DNA from 4 places in the Pseudomonas sp. AC016 genome. Region 4 is predicted to be linked to each of the others. Evidence: predicted binding sites of a transcription regulator. Region 4 holds the regulator's gene; each other region holds the start of a gene.
What was found. The regulator FliA, encoded in region 4, starts transcription of late flagellar genes. The targets are predictions, from matches to a motif close to CTAAAGTTTNNNNNNNNNNNGCCGNTAA.
Positions count from the first base shown of each region.

Region 1: the regulator FliA is predicted to act here: its motif matches at 2,728-2,755, upstream of AC0IXS_RS02920 (methyl-accepting chemotaxis protein).
Region 2: the regulator FliA is predicted to act here: its motif matches at 3,073-3,100, upstream of AC0IXS_RS23355 (methyl-accepting chemotaxis protein).
Region 3: the regulator FliA is predicted to act here: its motif matches at 2,484-2,511, upstream of AC0IXS_RS02965 (methyl-accepting chemotaxis protein).

Region 1 covers NZ_CEEDCC010000001.1:708,372-713,688, forward strand. The annotation lists gene AC0IXS_RS02910 (DUF6482 family protein) at 1-261, opposite strand, end outside; gene AC0IXS_RS02915 (PH domain-containing protein) at 464-835, shown strand; gene AC0IXS_RS02920 (methyl-accepting chemotaxis protein) at 891-2,687, opposite strand; gene AC0IXS_RS02925 (methyl-accepting chemotaxis protein) at 2,865-3,728, opposite strand; partial or broken gene AC0IXS_RS02930 (MCP four helix bundle domain-containing protein) at 3,723-4,478, opposite strand; gene AC0IXS_RS02935 (TRAP transporter substrate-binding protein) at 4,661-5,317, opposite strand, start outside.
Region 2 covers NZ_CEEDCC010000001.1:5,172,849-5,178,165, reverse strand. The annotation lists gene AC0IXS_RS23375 (NADP-dependent oxidoreductase) at 1-208, shown strand, start outside; gene AC0IXS_RS23370 (suppressor of fused domain protein) at 292-1,113, opposite strand; gene AC0IXS_RS23365 (SMI1/KNR4 family protein) at 1,470-1,838, opposite strand; gene AC0IXS_RS23360 (TetR/AcrR family transcriptional regulator) at 2,200-2,808, shown strand; gene AC0IXS_RS23355 (methyl-accepting chemotaxis protein) at 3,191-4,822, shown strand; gene AC0IXS_RS23350 (aldo/keto reductase) at 4,903-5,317, shown strand, end outside.
Region 3 covers NZ_CEEDCC010000001.1:717,701-723,017, reverse strand. The annotation lists gene AC0IXS_RS02980 (hypothetical protein) at 1-170, opposite strand, end outside; gene AC0IXS_RS02975 (SMP-30/gluconolactonase/LRE family protein) at 356-1,447, shown strand; gene AC0IXS_RS02970 (DUF1206 domain-containing protein) at 1,570-2,403, shown strand; gene AC0IXS_RS02965 (methyl-accepting chemotaxis protein) at 2,604-4,589, shown strand; gene AC0IXS_RS02960 (substrate-binding domain-containing protein) at 4,607-5,317, shown strand, end outside.
Region 4 covers NZ_CEEDCC010000001.1:1,302,470-1,307,786, forward strand. The annotation lists gene AC0IXS_RS05630 (chemotaxis protein CheA) at 1-321, opposite strand, end outside; gene AC0IXS_RS05635 (protein phosphatase CheZ) at 355-1,140, opposite strand; gene AC0IXS_RS05640 (chemotaxis response regulator CheY) at 1,160-1,534, opposite strand; gene fliA (RNA polymerase sigma factor FliA) at 1,790-2,530, opposite strand; gene fleN (flagellar synthesis regulator FleN) at 2,527-3,360, opposite strand; gene flhF (flagellar biosynthesis protein FlhF) at 3,476-4,804, opposite strand; gene flhA (flagellar biosynthesis protein FlhA) at 4,816-5,317, opposite strand, start outside.

The sequences.
Region 1 (5,317 bases), 590 kb from region 4:
GTCGTCCAGGCCGACCATCTCGTCGTGCGCCACGCCCTGGCTCAGAAAAAGTTGCACATCCGGCACCGACGACAGCACCTTGCGCGCTTCCTCGACCGAAGCCAGATGCAAAGGCTTGCCGTGCGAGTCCTGAACCGGCACTGACTTGCCGTCCACAAGCGCATGGAGCACGTACGAACCGCCTTCCATCGACACCAGATTGAGCTCACTGATCTTGCCAGCCTTGATATCGCTGGACAGGTTTTGAATGTTCAAAATCACACCTCCGTGGGCGTTCCGGGAATCAGAGCGTCACAGAAATTGAGCCTGAATCGACGTTAACGTTCCCTTGCTGTCATGTCAGACATGAACAATGCCCCTCGCCAGACGAGCCACTAAAAGAAGTGGCCAGCTGCTACTCTGCTTGCGCAATGCTCGGTACAGACGCGCTCCGCTTCCTTAAGCAATGGTTCAAGGACAGAAAATGATCGATTTCAACAACAAAGGCTTTTTCAAGCTCAAGCAGAATGACGAGTACGCAGAACGCGTAAAGGACCTGCTGCTGGACGGCGAAACAGTCATCGACGCCTACAAGTCCATGCGCGACGGCGTGGTGTTCACCACCAAACGCATCATCTCGGTCAACGTTCAGGGGCTGACAGGCAGCAAGAAAGACTTCACCTCGCTGCCCTACAAGAACATCGTGGCCTGGTCGGTGGAAACCTCGGGGACCTTCGACCTGGATTCGGAACTGGAGATCTATTACTCGGCGATTGGCAAGGTGAAGTTCGAATTCACAGGCAAGACGTCAATGGTTGAAATCTCAAGGTACATCGCCCAACACCTGCTCGGCTGACTCACCGGACGCCCGCCTGTCTGTGCGCAGACGGGCGGGCGTCACACCCGACGACTCAGTGGCCCAGCAACTGCGCCGCGTCGAAGCCCATCCGCAGATTGCCCCAATGACGGCCTTCGAAGAAGAACGGCACGTCGATCTCGGTCATGATTTCACCGGTATCGCGCAGGTAGGTCTGCAGCAGGAAACGCTGCTTGTTACCTGCCGCTCGCAGGCCGACCGGGTCAGAGAACATCCGCTTGTTGCGGCACACCGGCAGGTCGACGGCGCGATTACCGGTCGGTTTCTGCGATACCCAGCTGTTGTTGACCGGGCAATAGCCCTTGTTATCGACAATGAACGTGACCTTGCCGCCCCGCGTGCCCTTGGTCAGCTTGTCGCACTCTTCCTGGCAGATCTGCGCGAAACGATCGGTGTAGCTGGTCATGTATTGCTTGGGATCGGTGCCGGGAATCAGTTTGTAACTCTGATCGAACAGGTTGACGCCCCCTTTGTGCAGTGCCGCAAGCCGGGCCTGCAGGATATCCCGACACTCACTGGCCCGCGTGATTGCAGCGTCCAGCTCACCGTGCCCGAGCACGAAACGTCCCAGCAGCGCCTGCACCCGCTCGGCAACGCCTGACAGGTCACGGGTGGCTGTCGCCGAATGCTGCATGCGCTGGTCGATGGCCTGGCTGTCGGCGTAGATGCGCGTCACCCGGTCGTTGATGCCGGTATTGGTCGTGGCGAACTGCTGGATGTGGGAGGCAATGTCGGCGAGCTTGCCATTGGTGGATTCGAAGTCGACGATCATGCTCTCGAAATGCCCCGATGCCCGCTCCACGACCAATTGCGTTTCACGTGCGCTCTGGCTGATCTGGGTGGTCTGCTCGTAGGTCGAGCTGACTTCCAGCAGCATCGCATCGATGTTCTGCGAAATGTCGTCGGTGGCTTTGCTGACGTTTTGCGCCAGGGTGCGCACCTCGTCGGCCACCACGGCAAAGCCGCGGCCGCTTTCGCCGGCACGTGCCGCTTCGATGGCCGCGTTGAGCGCCAGCAGGTTGGTCTGCGAAGAAATCTGCTGGATCAGGCCGACAATGGACTTGATGCTCGACGAACGCTGGTTCAGGGCAGACACCAACACGCCGAATTCATTGAGGCTGCTGGATATCTGGCTGATGTTGCCGGTCACTTCGAGCAGTTCGGAGTAGGAACCGCGCGCCATGCTCAGGTTCTGGGCAGTGGTGCTGGAAATGCCCTGAGTCTGCTGCGACACGTCCTCGATGCTGCCGACCGCCATGTTGCTCTGATCCATGACCTCCTTGGCAAAGCGCGCCTGATCGGTTGCGCTGTCGCTGGAATCACTGATGTTCTTGAGCGAGCGCGCCGACTCGACCGCAATCTGCACGGTCAATGCCTGAATGCTGCTGATCACTTCGCGCTGCTTGGCGAGGAACCGGTTACAGGTGCTCGCCAGCACGCGGATTTCATCATGGGTCAGCAGTGGCAAATCCTTGGACAGATCACCCTCGCCATTGGCGATTTCTTCCAGCGCACCGGTCATGAACATCACAGGCCGAACGATCAGATGACGCAGGTACCAGACCATGAAACTGACCATGCCCAACGTGAACAGGGTGCTGATCAGAATCGCGTTGCTCAGTGCGTCCAGCCTGCCCTCGATACGCGCCAGTACACCGGACTCCAGTTGCGCACTGCGCAACAACATCACGATGTCGACCCGAACAGACAGCGCCACCCAGTACAGCAGTGCACTGACGACGACCAACAGAAAAAGGCTTGAGAGCTTTTTGGTCAGGGTGTTGAAGAACTGCTTTTCGACCGACTCGTACAAGGCCTTTAACGTTTGCATGCAGCTGCTCCTGGGCGCGGAAGATGATCGGTTTCGATGGTTAACGTCTGTTAGTGCAAAAGCTTTAATGAACCGGAGCGATCAGTTTCGAAAAACACCTGATCGGGCAACAACCGCCTGCGAGCAGGCGGTGAGCGAGCGGTTAGCGGAATGAGGCCGGATGAGGGCCTGTAGACGTCAAAGCCGGAACCGATCCACCGAACGCGAGAGCTGGACTGCCAGCGCGGACAACTCGTCGGTGGTGGTCGCGGTCTGACCAATGACCCGGCTGTTGTCCTCGGACATGCTGGCTATCATTTCCACTTGGTGGGCGATTTCGTTACTGGCCAGGCTCTGTTCGCCAATCGTGCGGGTGATGTCATTGACCAGGTGCGTGGTGCTCAATGTGGCATCGAGAATATCGCGGATGGCCTGTTCGACTTCGGCGGTGACCGCCATGCCTTTGTCGACCTGGGCCACCCCGGCTTCCATACTGGTCACCGCCTCGCGGGTGCTTTGTTGAATACGGGCGACCATGCCGGTGATTTCCTGGGTCGACGCGCTGGTGCGACCTGCCAGGCTGCGCACCTCGTCGGCCACCACGGCAAAGCCACGGCCCTGTTCACCGGCACGTGCGGCCTCGATGGCCGCGTTCAACGCCAGCAGGTTGGTCTGGTCGGCAATGCTCTTGATCACCTGAATGATGTTGAAAATGGCTTCCGACTCCTTGTCCAGCGTGCGGATAACCTGTGCCGACTGTTGAGCCGAACGGGCAATGCCGTCCATGTCGCTGACCACCTGATGGATCACCCGCCCGCCGTTCTTGGCCAGCGTCTCGGCCTGATTGGCCATCTCCCGTGCCTGTTCGGCGTGACGGGTGATTTCTTCGATGCTGGCGGTCATTTCACTGGCGGCCGCCGACATGGTCGCCGCTGCCGAGCTTTGCTGCTGGCTGCTGCCCGCCACTTCGTGACAGCCGCTGCTCAATTGCCCGCTCATGCCGCTGACGCCGTGGGCGTTGCTGCGCACCACTTCGATCATGCCGCGCAGATCGCGCTGCATGACGGCAAGGCTGCGAATCAGCGCACTGGCCTCATCACGACTGGTCGGCTCGGTAATTGGCTCGCTGAGGTCGCCATGCGCGATGCTTTCAGCGATGCGGCTGGCTGACTGCAGGGGAATCAAGATGCTGCGGGTCACCCAATGCCCCTGCGCGACCAGCAGCAAGAGGCTGATGACCAGAACCACGCCAAGCGTGGTATTGGCGGTGCTGATGGCGTCGCGGGTGATTTCGCCGCTGGCTTTCGAGTTGTCTTCGATCAGGTCGCTCAACGTGGACATCTGGCCTTCAAGCTGGGTGAAGGCGGCAGAAAATGTACCCAGATCCTGCTGGGCACGGTCAGGACTGTCCAGCGCGAGGCCGACAATTCGCTCGCCCGCGCTGATGTAGGCGTCGAGGCTGGGCTTGACCTTGTTCAGTTCGGCCTTGAGGGTGTCATTGATCGGCAGCGCCAGATTGTCACTCAGCACTTTGCGGAACTGCGCGGCGTGCTCATTGAGGGAGGCCAGGACCTCGTCACGGGTTGTTTCGCTCTTATCCAGCCCGACCAGCATCGCCGAGAGCACATCGGCGCGCAGGGCGTCGTGCATCATGTCGGCCTGAAGGTGATTGCTCAACGCTGTCATGCTGACCTCGTTGTCAGTCATCGCCGCCGCCATCCTGTTATTGCCCAGATAGCTGACCAGACTGATGATCAGCACAGCCAGTACCCCGGTGCCTATCAACAGAAACAAACGAAGTTTGATCGACATCCTGAAGCTCCCCTGCGGTCAATGAAATAACGCGAGCTGCGGATTGCTCTTATGCAAAGCTTATCGACGCCTGTTCACGGATATTTAAGACTATTTTCGCGGGGTTACCGGTTTAAATCGGATTGGATGTATCGAACGTGCAGCGTCAGGCCCGCCGGACGGGCTCTGACGCGACAATGGCTCTACTGTGCTGCGCGTGCCTTGGCAATTTCGTCATACATCATCTTCACCAGACCGGCATCCAGTTGCTGGGAAAACTCGTCGATGACAGGTTTTACGCGCTCACGAAAACGGTCTTTCTCGGCAGGAGAAATGTCGTTGACCGCAATCTGCTTCTCCAGATTGGCCCGGGCATTGTCCATGCTGGCGGCCGTCACTTCACGCTGGAAGACCTGAGCCTTGGCGGCGGCGTCGCGAATCAGTGCCTTTTCATCGTCGTTCAGGCGATTCCAGGTTTTCTGACTCATGATCAGCGACTGCGGATTGAAGATGTGTCCGGTCGCGGACAGGTATTTCTGCACTTCGAAGAACTTACTGCCTTCGATTACCGTGTACGGATTTTCCTGACCATCGATGGTGTGCTGCTCGAGACCGGTGTAGACCTCGGGAAACGCCATTGGCACCGGGTTGGCGCCAAGGGCCGAGAAGGTTTTCAGGTAGATTGGCGACTGGATGACGCGGATCTTCAGGCCCTGCATGTCCTCAAGGCGGGTGATAGGGTGCTTGCTGTTGGTTACATTGCGAAACCCGAGGTCCCAATAGCCCAGGGCGACCAGCCCCTTGCTGTCGAGCTGCGCTGCGAGCTTCTGGCCGACCGGGCCGTCGATGACCGCATGGGC
Region 2 (5,317 bases), 3.9 Mb from region 4:
TCCGCAGGCGGCCGGCAAGACCGGAACACGCTTCATCGCCGATCCTCGCGGCCAGGAGCTTGCCGAGATGGCCGGGTATGTTGACGCTGGCGAGGTATCGGTAGTGATCGCGAAGACGTTTGCGTTGGAGCAAGCCAGGGAAGCACTGGATTACCTTGCCAATGAGCATGTGCATGGCAAGGTACTGCTGCAGGCTCACGAAGCATAGGTCTCTGACCTTTCTTATCACTGACCGGCAAGGCAGCGACGAATAGCGTCAAGTCGTCGTTGCCACTGCGACGGTGGTCCGTCTCACACGACGCTGGCGCGCTGCAGGCTGCTTTTATGACCGACGCCTGCAGACTGCAAACGACTGACCAGATCCTCGCGCGCCGCTCGCCCGCCCGAACGTACATATTCAAGTTCCGCAGCAGTGATCAGCACGATGGGCACCAATGTCACGGGTGACAGCGGCATGTCTTCGATCCGCACGGAGAAATCTGGCTCGGGACCACCGAGCAGCACACCTGCACAGTCGTCCTCGGTCACGAATAGATCAGGGATCTGGTCGCTCATCGAATGGGACTGACTGAAGCCGGGCAGTTCAAGCGATAACACGCCGTACTGTGCGAGCTGATGAGTGACACCGCCCGCGTCCGCCACTGTCTTCGCTACATGCTCAAGCAGTTCGAATGCCCAGCTGCGCTTGAAAGGATCGACGTCTCCTGCTGCTCCGCGGGCATGATCTGGAATATCGGAGGTTTCCAGAAACAGCTCCATCTCGAACCCGTTGCCTGCGCCTTCAACATCGTCAAAAGGATCTGATAACCCGTCCGTGGCAAGAATGATCGCGGGGTCACGGCGCACCACTCGATAGGCTTGCCGGGTCGAAGGCCAGTATGGCCCGCCATTGAAGCTCGGACTGATGAGGTAGGCAATGACGTCTTGCTCGACCTTGCCAACGGTTGCCCAGTGGCGGTCCAGGCACTCACTGCTGGCCTGACGGACGGATTCATTGTTCGACTCGGCATCGCCTGAAGACGTTTCGAACGATTCTTCAAATTGCGTTGTGCTCTGAGTGTTTTGAGGCGCAGACGTTTTCGACGAACCAAAAAGCTTTTTGAAGAAATTCATATGCCGTCCTTGCTGGGTTTCGGAGTTTATCAGTCGAGCCATTATCTTCCTTGAAGAAGACGATATATCCCGATAGAAGTTTCCGACGCAAAGGCGTAGAGGGTTGTCGCACACACGGCCGAACATCGCGGAATCACATCGCCCAAACGCAAAAAACCCGCCGAAGCGGGTCGTTTTGCGAAACATGACCATCCCGACATCCTGTCAGTAGCCTCCTGGCAATGGTCGATCCTCCCTGATCGCTGCACCGCTCCTTCGCTACAGCTGTTGAATTGGATCCTACCTATGCTTGGGGTCGGTGCAAAGAGCCAATGACGTCTACGCGTGTAAGCTTTTCGCCATAGCGCTGCAAATGCTCATTCACACCGCACGCAGATCTGCTCGAACCAGGACGAGAAATCCGGCCATTTCTCATCGGTAGGTCCGTTGTGAGACCAATATTTGACTTCACCTTTCTGTGAAACACAGAAATAGTCGCCATTGTCTTCAATAAAGGGCAGCCATTTTTTCGGGAGCTTGAATTGATTCCATGCCACTTGGGCAATCTCGAACAAATCGACATGGCTGGAACCGGGGAGGATAACGGCCGGTTCGAAACTGGCATTCGCGACGTTACTCCCGCTTTTGAGAAAATCTATGTAAGCGGCCGGAAAAGGAAAATTCAAGCTGCGCTCTGCCTTGGCGATTTCAGCATCTGTGGGTATACGAAACGGGTCAGTGGTCAAATTGAAAGTACCTTCCTGAAAACTACACTCCAGCAGCTTAGCAATAACTGCCTGGGTGAATGAAATTCGTAGATCAGGAACCTACCTTATTTATCGAATGCATACGCCCGCCTTTATCAAAACCCTGACTGCTGAAGAAGCACTGACATCTGCTTCTGCCCGCAGGGCGTGGGAGCTATCGGAGGTTACGACGGCAGCGATGGGCTGCGCAGCGGCCCCAGATTGCATCTGACACACCGAATGCGCAGGTTTCTGCGGCACTACGTCGAAGCCGCGGTGGGGCCTCCCGTCAATATTGAGCCCCTCACAAACCCGGTGCTACCATGCGCGACCGCCATGCAGGCAAGGGAATATCCGGTTCATGAGCAGCATTCGCGAGCGCAATAAAGAACTCATCCTGCGCGCCGCCAGCGAGGAATTTGCCGACAAGGGCTTCGCTGCCAGCAAGACCAGCGATATTGCCGCCAAGGCCGGTGTCCCCAAGCCCAACGTCTATTACTACTTCAAGTCCAAGGAAAATCTATACCGCGAGGTGCTGGAAAGCATCATCGAACCTATCTTGCGTGCTTCCACGCCCTTCAATCCCGAAGGCGTGCCGGCCGAAGTGCTCAGCCGCTACATTCGCGCCAAGATCCAGATTTCCCGAGACCTGCCGTTTGCGTCGAAAGTGTTTGCCAGCGAGATCATGCACGGCGCGCCGCACCTGACCCCGGAGCAGATCGAACAGCTCAACGGACAGGCCCGGCACAACATCGAATGTATTCAGGCGTGGATCGACAGCGGACAGATTGCCCCGCTCGACCCGCACCATCTGATGTTCACGATCTGGGCTGCGACCCAGACGTACGCCGATTTCGACTGGCAGATCGCAACCGTGACCGGCAAGGCCACGCTGGAAGACAGCGATTACGAAGCGGCGACCCGGACCATCCTGCGTCTGGTGCTCAAGGGCTGTGAGCCAGACAGGTAGCGCTGCAAAAACGCTTTCCCCAAAACGCAAAAAACCCGCCGAAGCGGGTCGTTCCTGCACATGTCCATCCCGACATCCTGTCAGTAGCCTCCTGGCAATGGCCGATCCTCCGTGATCGCTGCACCGTTCCTTCGCTGCAGTTGTTGAATTGGATCCTACATTCACTCAGTGGCATCCGATAGAGCCAATGACGCCTGTTGGTGTAAGCCTTTCGCTATGGTGCCCAAAAAGTTCCGTAACCCTGCAAATAAATGTGACGCTTATCTCATGTTTGGTCATGATGCGCCGAGAAGCTGGAGAGGCCCTGATATCAGGCGTTGGCGCCGGTCGGTCTGTCAGTTTCAAAGAAGAAAAAGAAAAAATAACGTATGGGGTCGAGATCATGAATATGCGCAGTCTTTCCATCAGCCGTCGGTTATGGCTGATTCTTATCGTTTCTGTGCTGATGCTCTTTGTCCTCGCAGCCACCCTGCTCAAGCAGATTCACGACGATCTGTATCAGGCCAAGGCCGAGAAGACCATGCACGTGGTCCAGACCGCCAGTGGCATTCTTGCCTACTATCAAGGCCTGGAAGCCGCTGGCACCATGCCGCGCGAAGCCGCCCAGCAGCAGGCCTTGAAAGAAATCAAAGGATTGCGTTACAGCCAGAATGACTATTTCTGGATCAACGACCTGCAGCCCGTGATGATCATGCACCCGACCAACCCCAAGCTCGAAGGCCAGAACCTGTCGGCCATCCGGGACCCGGACGGTTTCGCGGTGTTCAACGAAATGGTCACCGTCGTCAAAAGCAAGGGCGCCGGTCTGGTCAACTATCGCTGGCCCAAGCCAGGCGCCACCGATCCGGTGAAAAAAACTTCTTACGTCCAGCTGTTTCAGCCCTGGGGCTGGATCCTCGGTTCCGGCGTGTACGTGGACGATGTGGCCGCAGAGTTCAAGGCGCAGATGTGGAACGCCGGGATCTTCATCGCGGGCATCGTGGTCGTCATGATCCTGATGCTGACCCTGATCGTGCGCAGCATAGTGCGTCCTCTCAGAGCAGCGGTCAGCGCGATGGGCAATATTGCCAGCGGCGAAAGCGATCTGACCCGCACCCTGGAAACCCATGGCAGCGACGAGATCACTGAACTGGGCACTCATTTCAACGCCTTCATTGCCAAGCTGCGCAACGTGGTGAGTCAGTTGCAGAGCTCTGCCGTGGCACTCGGGCAGGCGTCCACCGATCTGGGCAGCAACGCCGAACAGGCGCAGAACCGCAGCCAGCAGCAGTCTCAGCAGATGGATCTGGTGGCCACCGCCGTCAACGAAGTCACCTATGGTGTGCAGGACGTGGCCAAGAATGCCGAACACGCTGCCAGTGAAATGCGCAATGCCGAGTCCCAGGCGCAGCAGGGTCAGGTCAACATCGACAACAGCCTGCGCCAGATCGAACACCTCTCGGGTACGATCGGTCAGGCGGTGGAAGTCATGCATACGCTGTCCAGCGAGAGCACCCAGATTGGCGGTGTGCTGGAAGTGATCAGCTCGATTGCCGAGCAGACCAACCTGCTGGCTCTGAACGCGGCCATCGAAGCGGCACGCGCGGGCGAACAGGGTCGCGGCTTTGCCGTGGTGGCAGACGAAGTACGCCTGCTGGCGCAACGGACCCAGAAATCCACAGCCGAAATCCAGGCGATGATTGAACGTCTGCAGCGGCACTCGGACGCGGCAGTCAAGGTCATCGGCGACAGCAGTCGCTCCTCGCAGCTGACCATCGAACAGGCCAATCAGGCGGGCCAGAGCCTGAGCTCGATCAGCCAGGCCTTGCGCAACCTCAACGGCCTGAACGCCTCCATCGCCAGCGCCACGCTGCAACAATCCCACGTGGTCGATGACATCAACCAGAACGTCACCCAGGCTGCGCAACTGTCGCAGAGCACCGCGCTGGCCGCCGAACAGTCCACCACGGCCAGTCAGCACCTGAGAAGGTTGAGCGATCAGTTGAACGACCTGCTGAAGCAATTCCGCGTGTAATTGATCGGTTGGAAGGTCTGCGTGGGAACCTCCAGCAGACCCCGTTGCCTGAGACCTGTTCACTAACTGCAGGGGGTCACATGCGCACACTGGAATTGGCAGGCAGAACCGTGCCAGTGCTGGGTCAAGGCACCTGGCACATGGGTGAAAAAGGTCATTTACGCTCGGCCGAGATTGCCGGGCTGTGTCGCGGCATCGAACAGGGCCTGACCCTGATCGACACCGCTGAAATGTATGCCGACGGCGGCGCCGAGGAAATCGTCGGGCAAGCCATTGCCGGGCAACGCGACAAGGTGTTCGTCGTCAGTAAGGTCTATCCGCACAACGCCAGCCGTACCGGAATTCCAAAAGCCTGCGAAGCCAGCCTGCGCCGGATGAATACCGATTACATCGATCTTTATCTGTTGCACTGGCCGGGCCAGTACCCGCTGACCGAGACCGTCGAAGCGTTCGAACGTCTGCGCGAGGAAGGCAAGATCGGTGCCTGGGGCGTTT
Region 3 (5,317 bases), 580 kb from region 4:
GTGTCGAATGCCCAGATCACCTGAAGACTGGCCGGGAAGTTTGCGTAATCGATTTCATGAGTCAACCAGCAGAAGCCCGGGATCTCCGATTTTGCCGTTTCGCAGGACTGCGTCAGCGCTGCAATCAAGCGTCGCTCTACCTGTGCCTGTTCACGTTTGCTCGACGGCATGGCTGAAGCCCTCAAAGAAATGAGATGAATAAAGGCGCAGCACGATACCTGATTGTGGTTTCAAGCCCCAGCCTGTTCATTGTCGAATGCACATCGCACTTGAGCGACCTCAACGCTGTCCTACTGCCTGGGCATCGTCGACAAGGCGCGATGTCACTCCTCTAACAATAAATAAGGACGCACCCATGGATTTTTCTCAAGCAGGTACCGCTACCGATCAGGGCCGCAGGGGATTTCTGAAAAAGTCGCTGGCGGTCTCCGCGACCGTCGCAGCCGTTGGCGCATTGCCGCGTTTTTCTCTCGCCGAGCCACTGACCCAGCGCTACCCCGACCCTTTGGTCGGTATATTGGACGACAGCTTCATGGAGCTGCGCATCTTCAATGCCAGCGTCGAAAAACTCGCGACCGGCATGCGCTGGGCCGAAGGTCCGGTATGGATTGGCGATGGCCGCTACCTGCTGGTCAGCGACATTGCCAATAATCGCATCATGCGTTGGGACGAGGTTACCGGCAGTTTCTCGGTGTACCGCGAACACTCGAATTTTTCCAATGGCATGTGCCGTGATCGTCAAGGCCGTCTGCTGGTGTGCGAAGGGTCATTCACCACCCGCGAAGGGCGGCGTGTCACGCGCACCGAATACAATGGACGCATCACCGTGCTGGCCGACAGTTTCGAAGGCAAGCCTTTCAATTCACCGAACGACATCGTCTGCAAGCGCGACGGTTCGATCTGGTTCACTGACCCGATGTTCCAGGCCAACAGCGACTATGAGGGCCACAAGGTGCCTCAGTCCCAGCCTTTCGGGGTGTATCGCATCGATCCCGCAGATGGCAAGGTCAGTCGGGTCATCGATGACTTGGCCGGCCCGAACGGCCTGTGTTTTGCGCCGGACGAGAAAACCCTCTATGTCGTAGAAGGTCGCGCCAGGCCGAACGGCATCATCTGGGCCATTGCCGTGAACGATGACGGCACGCTCGGCGCGCGCCGCAAGCACGTCGAGGGTGCGGATTACGCCGCCATCGACGGCATCAAGTGCGACGAGAACGGGAACCTGTGGTGCGGCTGGGGGGGTAATGGCAATCCCCAGGCCGATCTTGAAAAGCTCGACGGAGTGCGGGTGTTCAATCCGCAGGGCAAAGCCATCGGCCACATCACGCTTCCGGAACGTTGCGCCAACGTCTGTTTCGGCGGGCGGGAAGGCAACCGGCTGTTCATGGCGAGCAGCCATTCGCTGTATTCACTGTTCGTGAACGCCCGGGGCGCGACCTTCGCCTGAGGCAGCCTCAAAGTGGCAGAGCGATTCATTTCGCTCTGCACCTCAATTGCTTCGAAAATGCTTCGAACCCCTGGAGTGGTCACGGGTCTGTTCGTGTATCACTCTTTTCAGGGAAGGTCCTTATGTCTGCGCAACGCAGCCTTGTCATGCTTGCACGAGGCGGTTACGCCGCTCGTGGTGTTGTCTATCTGATCATCGGTCTGTTCGCCGTACTGGCGGCGCAGGGTTCCTCGCAACCCGCAGACAGCCATAGCAGCCTTGAAGCCTTGTTGAGTCAGCCGTTCGGTAACGTGCTGGTCGGCATCGTCGTGGTCGGCCTGCTCGCATTCGCCGCCTGGCGTGTGCTGCAAGCGACCCGCGATGTCGATCATCATGGGCGCGAACTCAAGGGACTGGTGATTCGTGGTGGTCTCTTGGTCGGCGGTTTCACCTATGGCGCGCTGGCGTTCTTCGCCGCAGGCCTGTTGATCAGCGGCCTGAAAAGCTCCGGTGGTTCGGGTGGCGGCCAGACACAGGATCTGCTGCAGTCGATCCTGTCCTGGGATCACTCCAACCTGCTCGTTTACGTGGTGGCGCTGGTGCCGATGGCACTGGGCATCGTGCACATCATCAAGGGCTACAAGGCGTCGTTCGAAAAGTATTTCGAGGCCGACGAAGACGTCATGCGCTACGTGCGTCCTGTCTCGCGCTTCGGTCTGATTGCCAGGGGCGTGGCCTTCATCGAGATCGCGGTATTGCTGGCCGTGAGCGGTTCCAGCTATCAGGCGATGCATCCTCCGGGCATGAAAGATGCGCTCAACGGTCTGCAGGATCTGCCAGCCGGCGGACTGGTGCTGCTGATCGTGGCGCTCGGGCTGATTGCCTTTTCGGTGTACAGCTTTGCCCAGGCGGCGTGGCGTCGCATCAACATGGATGTTCCCGATGCACCTGAAGCGGTTGCGCGACACTTTCGCTGAGCGTTATCAGGACAGATCAGGGCAGCGCCTGAGGCGACATCGGGCGCTCCCTGAGCAACATGAAATAGTGTGAACCCTGCCTCAAGTCGCCTGTTCCCCAGCCGACACCCTCTTTTGAGCTCCGACCCATTTGCGTGTCGACGTCCCCGGCGTCCTCGCGCAAAGCATCCGGTGCACCATAAAAACAAAAGAGGACAGCCATGACCATTCTTCAGCGAGTGATTGGTGGGTTTGCCGTGCTGGTTGTGCTGTTGCTCGCCATGGTGAGTATCAGTTATCAGAGCACCCATTCGATAAGCGACCGGCTGACCGTGATCACGGGACAATCGGCACCGTTGAGCCGTGCAGCGAGCGAGCTGTATGTTCACGTTCTGCGCGCCAACCAGGCGCTGCTGGGCGTGCTGGTCAGCAATGACCCGAAGCAGATCGATGACGGCAAGCAGCCGTTCAACGACAGCATGGCGCGTTTCAATCAGTTGCTCGACAGCACGCCAGCCTACATCGGCGACCGCGCCGGGCTGCGCGACAACCTGGCACAGGAGAAGCAGCTCAGCGCGGCCTATGCCGAGCAGGCGCAGACCCTGATCGCCAGTCATCGTCAACACGTCATCCAGATGCAGCAGGCCCGTGTCCTGCAGGGCTACAGCAGCAGCGAGGGCGTCCAGTTGACCAGTTACCTGCGTGACTATATTGCCCGCGAGCGCACGACCGGTTCGGCTGACAACGTCGCCGCAGCCGAGAAGTTGCTGCTGGAAGTGGGCAAGTCCTACGAAGGTCTGGCCGCGCACGCTGCGACGCCCGACATACAAACCCTGCAGCGCCTGCTCAATCTTCAGGACGAAGTGATCAGCACCCGCGCTCGCGAACTGACCGCCGCCGACCCTCGCGCAGGCCGTATTGCCGGGGTGATGGTCAACCGTCTGCTCAATGACCTGACCGGCGCTGACGGCGTCTATCAGGCCTATCGTCAGGAAGCGGCGCTGGCTGATCAGGTCGGCAAGCAGCGCCAGGCCGCCGAAGCACGTCTTCAGGCCACGCTGGACAAGATCGGCGAATTCGGCAACCAGTCGCTGGCGGTTGCCAACGAGGCCAAGGAGGGTGCTGACTCGACGATCGCCACCAGCCTGAGCCTGCTGCTGGTCGCCTGCATTCTGGCGGTGCTGGCGGCTGTCGTGATCGGCACTTGGGTGGCCTTCAGCCTGCGTCGCCCGCTGGCGGCGTTCCGCGAGGTACTGAAGACCCTGAGCACAGGCGACATGCGCGTGCGGTTCGATGTCAGCCGCAAGGACGAGTTCGGCGAGCTGGGTGGCTACCTGAACGAGTTCACCCAGTCCCTGCAACAAACCTTCCGCGAGCTGATCGGCTCGGCCGATACCCTGGCGCTGACCGCCAGCAACAACGCGCAGATCAGCGAGCAGACCACGCGGGTGGTCGATGAGCAGAAGGATCGTCTGCACTCGGCTGCTTCGGCCATGAACGAAATGGAAAGCACAGTCGAGGAAGTCGCCCGGCGTGCCCAGGACACCCGCAGCGCGGTGGACAGCACCAGTGAGCTGACCGAAAAGGTTCAGCAGCGCGTGGCTGAAACCATCGTCAACATTCGCCAGCAGGCCGAGCAGGTCAACAAGGCGTCAGCGGTGACCGATGAGTTGCAGAAGTACGGCCAGAACATCGACGGCATTGTCGATGCGATTCGCACCATCGCCGAACAGACCAACCTGCTGGCCCTCAACGCCGCCATCGAGGCTGCGCGGGCGGGTGAGCAGGGCCGCGGGTTTGCGGTGGTTGCCGATGAAGTCAGGTCGCTTGCCAGCCGCACCCAGACGTCCACCAGCGAAATCCAGGAAATGATCGGCCAGATGCAGAGCAAGATTCATTCTGCGGTGCAGGTCATGAACGAAAGCCAGATCCAGTCCAATCATTGCGTCACGCTGGCGTCCGGCGCGGATGAGCTGTTACAGGAGATGGGCGAGGCGGTGGGCACCATTCGCGACATGAACATCCAGATTGCCGCCGCTACCGAAGAGCAGAGTGCGACGGTGCAGGAAACCAGCCGCATGGTCACGCACATCAACGACTCAGCCCAGCAGGCCGCAGACGGTGCCGAGCAATCGGCCAGCAGCAGCCAGGACTTGTCGAAAATGGCCAGGGATCAGCGCGAGCTGCTCCATCATTTCAGCGTTTGATGCCCGGGAGTCAGAACATGAAGCAATGGTTAGCGATTTCCCTGGGTGCCAGCCTGCTGGCCGCCAGTCTGGCTCACGCCAGCACGCCTTTGGTCGGCGTCGGCATGGCCAAGTACAACGACAACTTTCAGACCATCCTGCGTCACGGTGTGGAGAAGCAGGTAGCAGTGCTCGACGCCGATATCTTCATGGAGAACGGCCAGGACAATGTGGAGCTGCAGATGCGCCAGTTCCGCAACCTGGTGAGCTCCAGAGTCGACGCGATTGTCGTCGCGATGGTCAACGGCAAGAGCGCGCCGGAGATGATGCGTCTGGCCAACGAGGCGAAAATTCCGCTGGTGTTCGTCAACCGCAATCCGGAACCCGCCAAGTGGCCGCCGCAGACGGCGTTCGTCGGTTCGGACGAACTGGAGTCCGGCACTCTGCAGGCGGAAGAACTGGCGCGGCGTGCCAATTACAAGGGCAATGTGGTGATTCTGGTCGGTGATCCGAGCAACAAGTCCTCGGTCATGCGCACCGAAGACGTGGAAAAGGTCGTCGCCAAATACCCGAACATGAAAGTCGTGCAAAAGAAAATCGGCAACTGGGAACGCAGCCAGGCCGCGACGATCGTCATCGATTGGGTCAAGCAGGGCGTGGACTTCTCGATCATCGCTGCCAACAACGATGAAATGGCCATCGGCGCGATCATGGGCCTTGAAAAGGCCGGGAAGAATGCCCGCGACTAT
Region 4 (5,317 bases):
GCGCACCTGGCCGAACATGCTGTTGACGGTGTCCAGTGCTTCCAGGACCACGTCCATGAGCTCGGAATCAACGCGCCGCTCACCCTTGCGCAGGATGTCGAACACGTTTTCGGCGATATGGCAGCACTCCACCAGCTCATGGAGCTGGAGGAAGCCGGCGCCCCCTTTTACAGTGTGAAAACCGCGAAAAATTGCATTGAGCAGATCAGCATCATCCGGTCGGCTTTCCAGCTCGACCAATTGCTCTGACAACTGCTCCAGAATTTCGCCGGCCTCTACCAGAAAATCCTGAAGGATTTCTTCATCGGCGCCGAAGCTCATGGGGGTGCTCCCTAAAATTAACCGTCAACAGACCTAGAAGCCGAGGCTCGATAGCAGATCGTCTACATCATCCTGTCCGGATACGACGTCTTCACGTTTATCGGCATGAATCTGCGGACCTTCACCCTTGGCGAGATGTTTTTTAGGATCTTTTTCTGCAAGGATGGATTCTTCGTCATGTTCGATGCCTGCGAAGCGATCGACATGGCTGGCCATGAGCACCAGTTTGAGCAAATTGCCTTCCACTTCAGTGACCAACTGCGTGACACGCTTGATCACCTGACCGGTGAGGTCCTGGTAATCCTGGGCGAGCAGAATGTCATTGAGGTGCGCGGAAACCTCGTGAGTTTCCTTCTCGGTACGCGTCAGAAAACCATCGACCCGCTTGGCGAGATCGCGAAATTCCTCGGCACCGATTTCGCGGCGCATGAAGCGCCCCCAGTCTTCACTCAACGCCTTCGCGTCGGCGCTCAGACCGTTCATGACCGGCGTGCTCTCCTCGACCAGATCCATGGTGCGGTTGGCCGCATTTTCGGTCAGCCGCACGACGTAACCCAGACGTTCGGTGGCATCCGTGATCTGCGATACCTCCTCGGCCTGAGGCATGTGCGGATCGATCTGGAAGTTGACGATTGCACTGTGCAGCTCACGAGTCAGCTTGCCCACTTCCTGATAAAGGCCGCGGTCGCGTGTCTGGTTGAGCTCATGGATCAGTTGCACAGCTTCGCCGAAACGACCTTTTTCAAGGCTGGTGACGAGTTCCTGCGCGTGTCTTTTCAGGGTCGACTCAAAGTCGGCCATCGAATCATTGTTATCCATAGCGCCCTCGCGGCATGCATCAGCTATTGACGCGTTCAAAGATCTTTTCGATCTTCTCTTTCAGCGCTTGAGCCGTGAATGGCTTGACCACGTAACCGTTCACCCCGGCCTGTGCAGCTTCAATGATCTGCTCACGCTTGGCTTCGGCAGTGACCATCAGCACGGGCAGGCTCTTGAGGCGCTCGTCCTGACGGACCTGGCGCAGCAGATCGATACCGGACATGCCAGGCATGTTCCAGTCCGTCACCAGAAAGTCAAAGGCGCCGCTCTGCAGCATCGGCAGCGCGGTCAGACCGTCGTCCGCTTCCGATGTGTTGGTGAACCCCAGATCACGCAACAGGTTCTTGATGATCCGCCTCATCGTTGAGAAGTCATCAACGATGAGGATTTTCATGTTCTTGTCCAATTCGACCTCCAAGCAGTCTTTAACGCGTTCAGCACCTGAACACGCTGTTCACTCAATACTGGCACAGCACACCCCCGGCTGTACGAAACGACGACGGGCTTGGCAAAACGACAGGTACAGACCTGAACGAACAGCCCATCGAGGCACCGCCCGACAGGCTCCTGCCTTGTCTATCCTGTTACCACGTAACGCTCTGCACAGCCGGCATGAAGCCAATGTGCGGACCAGGCCGCACATTGACTGTCAACGCGCTCGCCACTCCCCCAAACGCCCCCGCAAACGAGCTGCGCACTGGCTGTGTAACTGACTGACCCGCGATTCGCTGACCCCCAGGACCTCTCCGATTTCCTTGAGGTTCAGCTCTTCGTCGTAGTACAGCGCCAAGACCAGACGCTCACGCTCCGGCAAATTGGCAATCGCATCGGCCAGGGCTGCCTGGAAGCGCTCGTCTTCCAGGTCCCGTGACGGTTCAAGCGAACCGCTGGCACCGTCCTCGTGCAGCCCTTCATGGTCGCCGTCCTGAAGCAGGTCGTCGAAACTGAAGAGGCGGCTGCCCAAGGTGTCATTCAAAATCCCGTAATAATCATCGAGACTCAACTGGAGTTCGGCAGCAACCTCGTGATCTTTAGCGTCACGTCCGGTTTTCGCTTCAATTGCGCGAATTGCGTCGCTCACCATGCGCGTATTGCGGTGGACCGAGCGAGGCGCCCAGTCACCCTTGCGCACCTCGTCGAGCATGGCGCCACGAATGCGGATACCCGCATAGGTCTCGAAACTCGCACCCTTGGTGGAATCGTATTTGGTAGAGACTTCGAGCAGACCGATCATGCCGGCCTGAATCAGGTCCTCGACCTGCACACTGGCTGGCAGGCGAGCCAGCAGGTGATAGGCGATACGTTTGACCAGAGGCGCATAACGCTCGATCAGCTCGTACTGCGAATTCCGGGAAGCCTTGCTGTACATCTGGTAGCCGCTCGCTGTCATTGGACAGGCCCCGCACTGGTCTGGTGAACGAGTCGTTCGACGAAGAATTCAAGGTGACCCCGTGGGTTGGCCGGCAACGGCCAGGTGTCGACCTTCTGGGCAATGGCCTTGAATGCCAGCGCGCATTTGGAGCGCGGGAAGGCTTCGTAGACGGCACGCTGTTTCTGTACAGCCTTGCGCACGCATTCGTCGTAGGGCACAGCCCCGACATACTGCAGCGCAACATCCAGAAAGCGGTCCGTGACCTTGGTCAGCTTGGCGAACAGATTGCGGCCTTCCTGAGGGCTCTGGGCCATGTTGGCCAGCACCCGGAAACGATTCATGCCGTAGTCGCGGTTGAGCAACTTGATCAGTGCGTAGGCATCGGTGATGGACGTCGGCTCGTCGCAGACCACCAGCAGGACTTCCTGCGCGGCGCGTACGAAGCTGACCACCGATTCACCAATGCCGGCGGCCGTGTCGATCACCAGTACATCGAGATTGTCGCCAATCTCGCTGAACGCCTGGATCAGACCGGCATGCTGGGCAGGCGACAGATGAACCATGCTCTGGGTGCCGGAAGCGGCAGGCACGATGCGCACGCCGCCCGGCCCCTGGAGAAGCACGTCGCGCAACTCGCAACGGCCTTCTATGACATCGGCGAGCGTGCGTTTGGGTGTCAGCCCCAGCAGGACATCGACATTGGCCAGACCCAGATCGGCGTCAAGAAGCATGACGCGTCGACCGAGCTCAGCCAGGGCCAGTGAGAGGTTCACTGACACGTTAGTCTTACCGACGCCACCTTTGCCGCCAGTCACCGCAATAACCTGTACGGGATGCATGCTGCCCATGTTATTTCTTTACCTTGTCTTGCGTAGACCGAAGCCACATTGGGGGCTGCACGTTCGCGAACGAACAATGCCTGGCAGACCATCGATGCAGGGACATTCCAATAGTCTCCATCACTTAACCTACCCTTTTGCCAGGTGAGTGATAGAGGTCGGCAAACATATCAGCCATCGCTTCTTCGCTAGGCTCGTCCTGCATTTGCACGCTGACCGCGCGGCTCACCAACTGGTGGCGACGCGGGATGTGCAAATCGTCAGGAATCCGTGGTCCGTCCGTGAGGTAGGCCACCGGCAATTCGTGACTGATTGCCAGGCTCAGAACTTCGCCCAGGCTGGCGGTTTCATCCAGCTTGGTCAAAATGCATCCGGCCAGGCCACAACGCTTGTAACTGTGATAAGCCGCCGTCAATACCTGCTTCTGGCTGGTTGTGGCCAGTACCAGGTAGTTACGCGACTTGATGCCACGACCCGCCAGGCTTTCCAGTTGCATGCGCAACGCAGGATCACTGGCTTGCAGCCCGGCGGTATCAATGAGAACCACACGCTTGCGCAGCAGAGGCTCGAGGGCCTGTCCCAGCGACTGACCGGGATCGACGTGAGTCACCGGCACGTTGAGGATGCGGCCCAGTGTCTTGAGCTGCTCCTGGGCACCGATGCGGAAACTGTCCATGCTGACCAGCGCAATGTTCTGCGCGCCGTATTTCAGCACATAACGGGCGGCCAGCTTGGCCAGCGTGGTGGTTTTACCCATGCCGGCAGGACCGACCATGGCAATCACACCGCCCTCTTCCAGTGGCTCGACATCCGGCACAGCAATCATGCGCGCCAGATGGGCCAACAGCATGCGCCAGGCCTGACGAGGCTCGTCGATATCCGGAATCATCGACAGCAGGTCACGCGACAGCGGGCCGGACAGGCCGACGCGTTGCAGACGACGCCACAGGTTGGCCTGTTGCGGACGGCTGCCCTGCAACTGGGTCCAGGCCAGGGAGCCAAGCTGGACTTCCAGCAGCTCGCGCAGGCCGTTCAATTCGGACCGCATCGATTCGAAAGCACGTTGACCGCCTGCTGGCTCGGCTGCGGGAGCCGGTGCGTAGGCAAACGGACGTGGCGGCTCTTCGAGTGTCGGTTCGATGTGGGTGTCGGTCGCGCTGATCGACTTGCCGGAAAACAACTGAAGATTGACCGAGGCATCGCTGTCGCTGCGGTTGTTCAGTTCAGCCTGGGCGGAGACGATGCGCGACTGGGTCTTGCGCAGCTCGTCTTCGAGTTCCATGTTGGGAACGCGTGGCGCCAGCGCAGACAGCTTGTAATCCAGAGCGGCGGTCAACTCGACGCCACCGGCGATGCGGCGGTTGCCAATGATGGCCGCCTCAGCGCCCAGCTCATCGCGAACCAGCTTCATGGCTTGACGCATATCGGCGGCGAAAAATCGCTTAACTTGCATGACTCACTACCTCAGCCGTTGGGCCCGACAGTCGCTACGATGGTTACTTGCTTGTTGTCAGGAATTTCCTGATACGCCAGAACATGCATGCTCGGTACAGCCAGTCGTCCAAATCGTGACAGCATGGCCCGGATCGGACCCGCTACCAGAAGGATTACCGGCAACCCTTGCATTTCCTGACGCTGGGCCGCCTCGATCAACGAACGCTGGAGCTTTTCAGCCATGCTCGGTTCAAGCAGAACGCCTTCTTCCTGACCCTGACCAGCCTTCTGCAAACTATTGAGCAATATCTGTTCCAACCTTGGTTCCAGAGTGATAACAGGCAGCTCCGGCTCAACGCCTACAATGCTTTGCACGATTGCGCGGCTCAGACCGACGCGGACCGCCGCCACCAGCGCGGCGGTATCTTGACTCTTCCCGGCGTTGTTGGCGATGGCTTCTGCGATGCTGCGGATGTCGCGTACCGGTACGTGCTCGGCCAGGAGCGCCTGCAGCACGTTGAGCAACGACGAC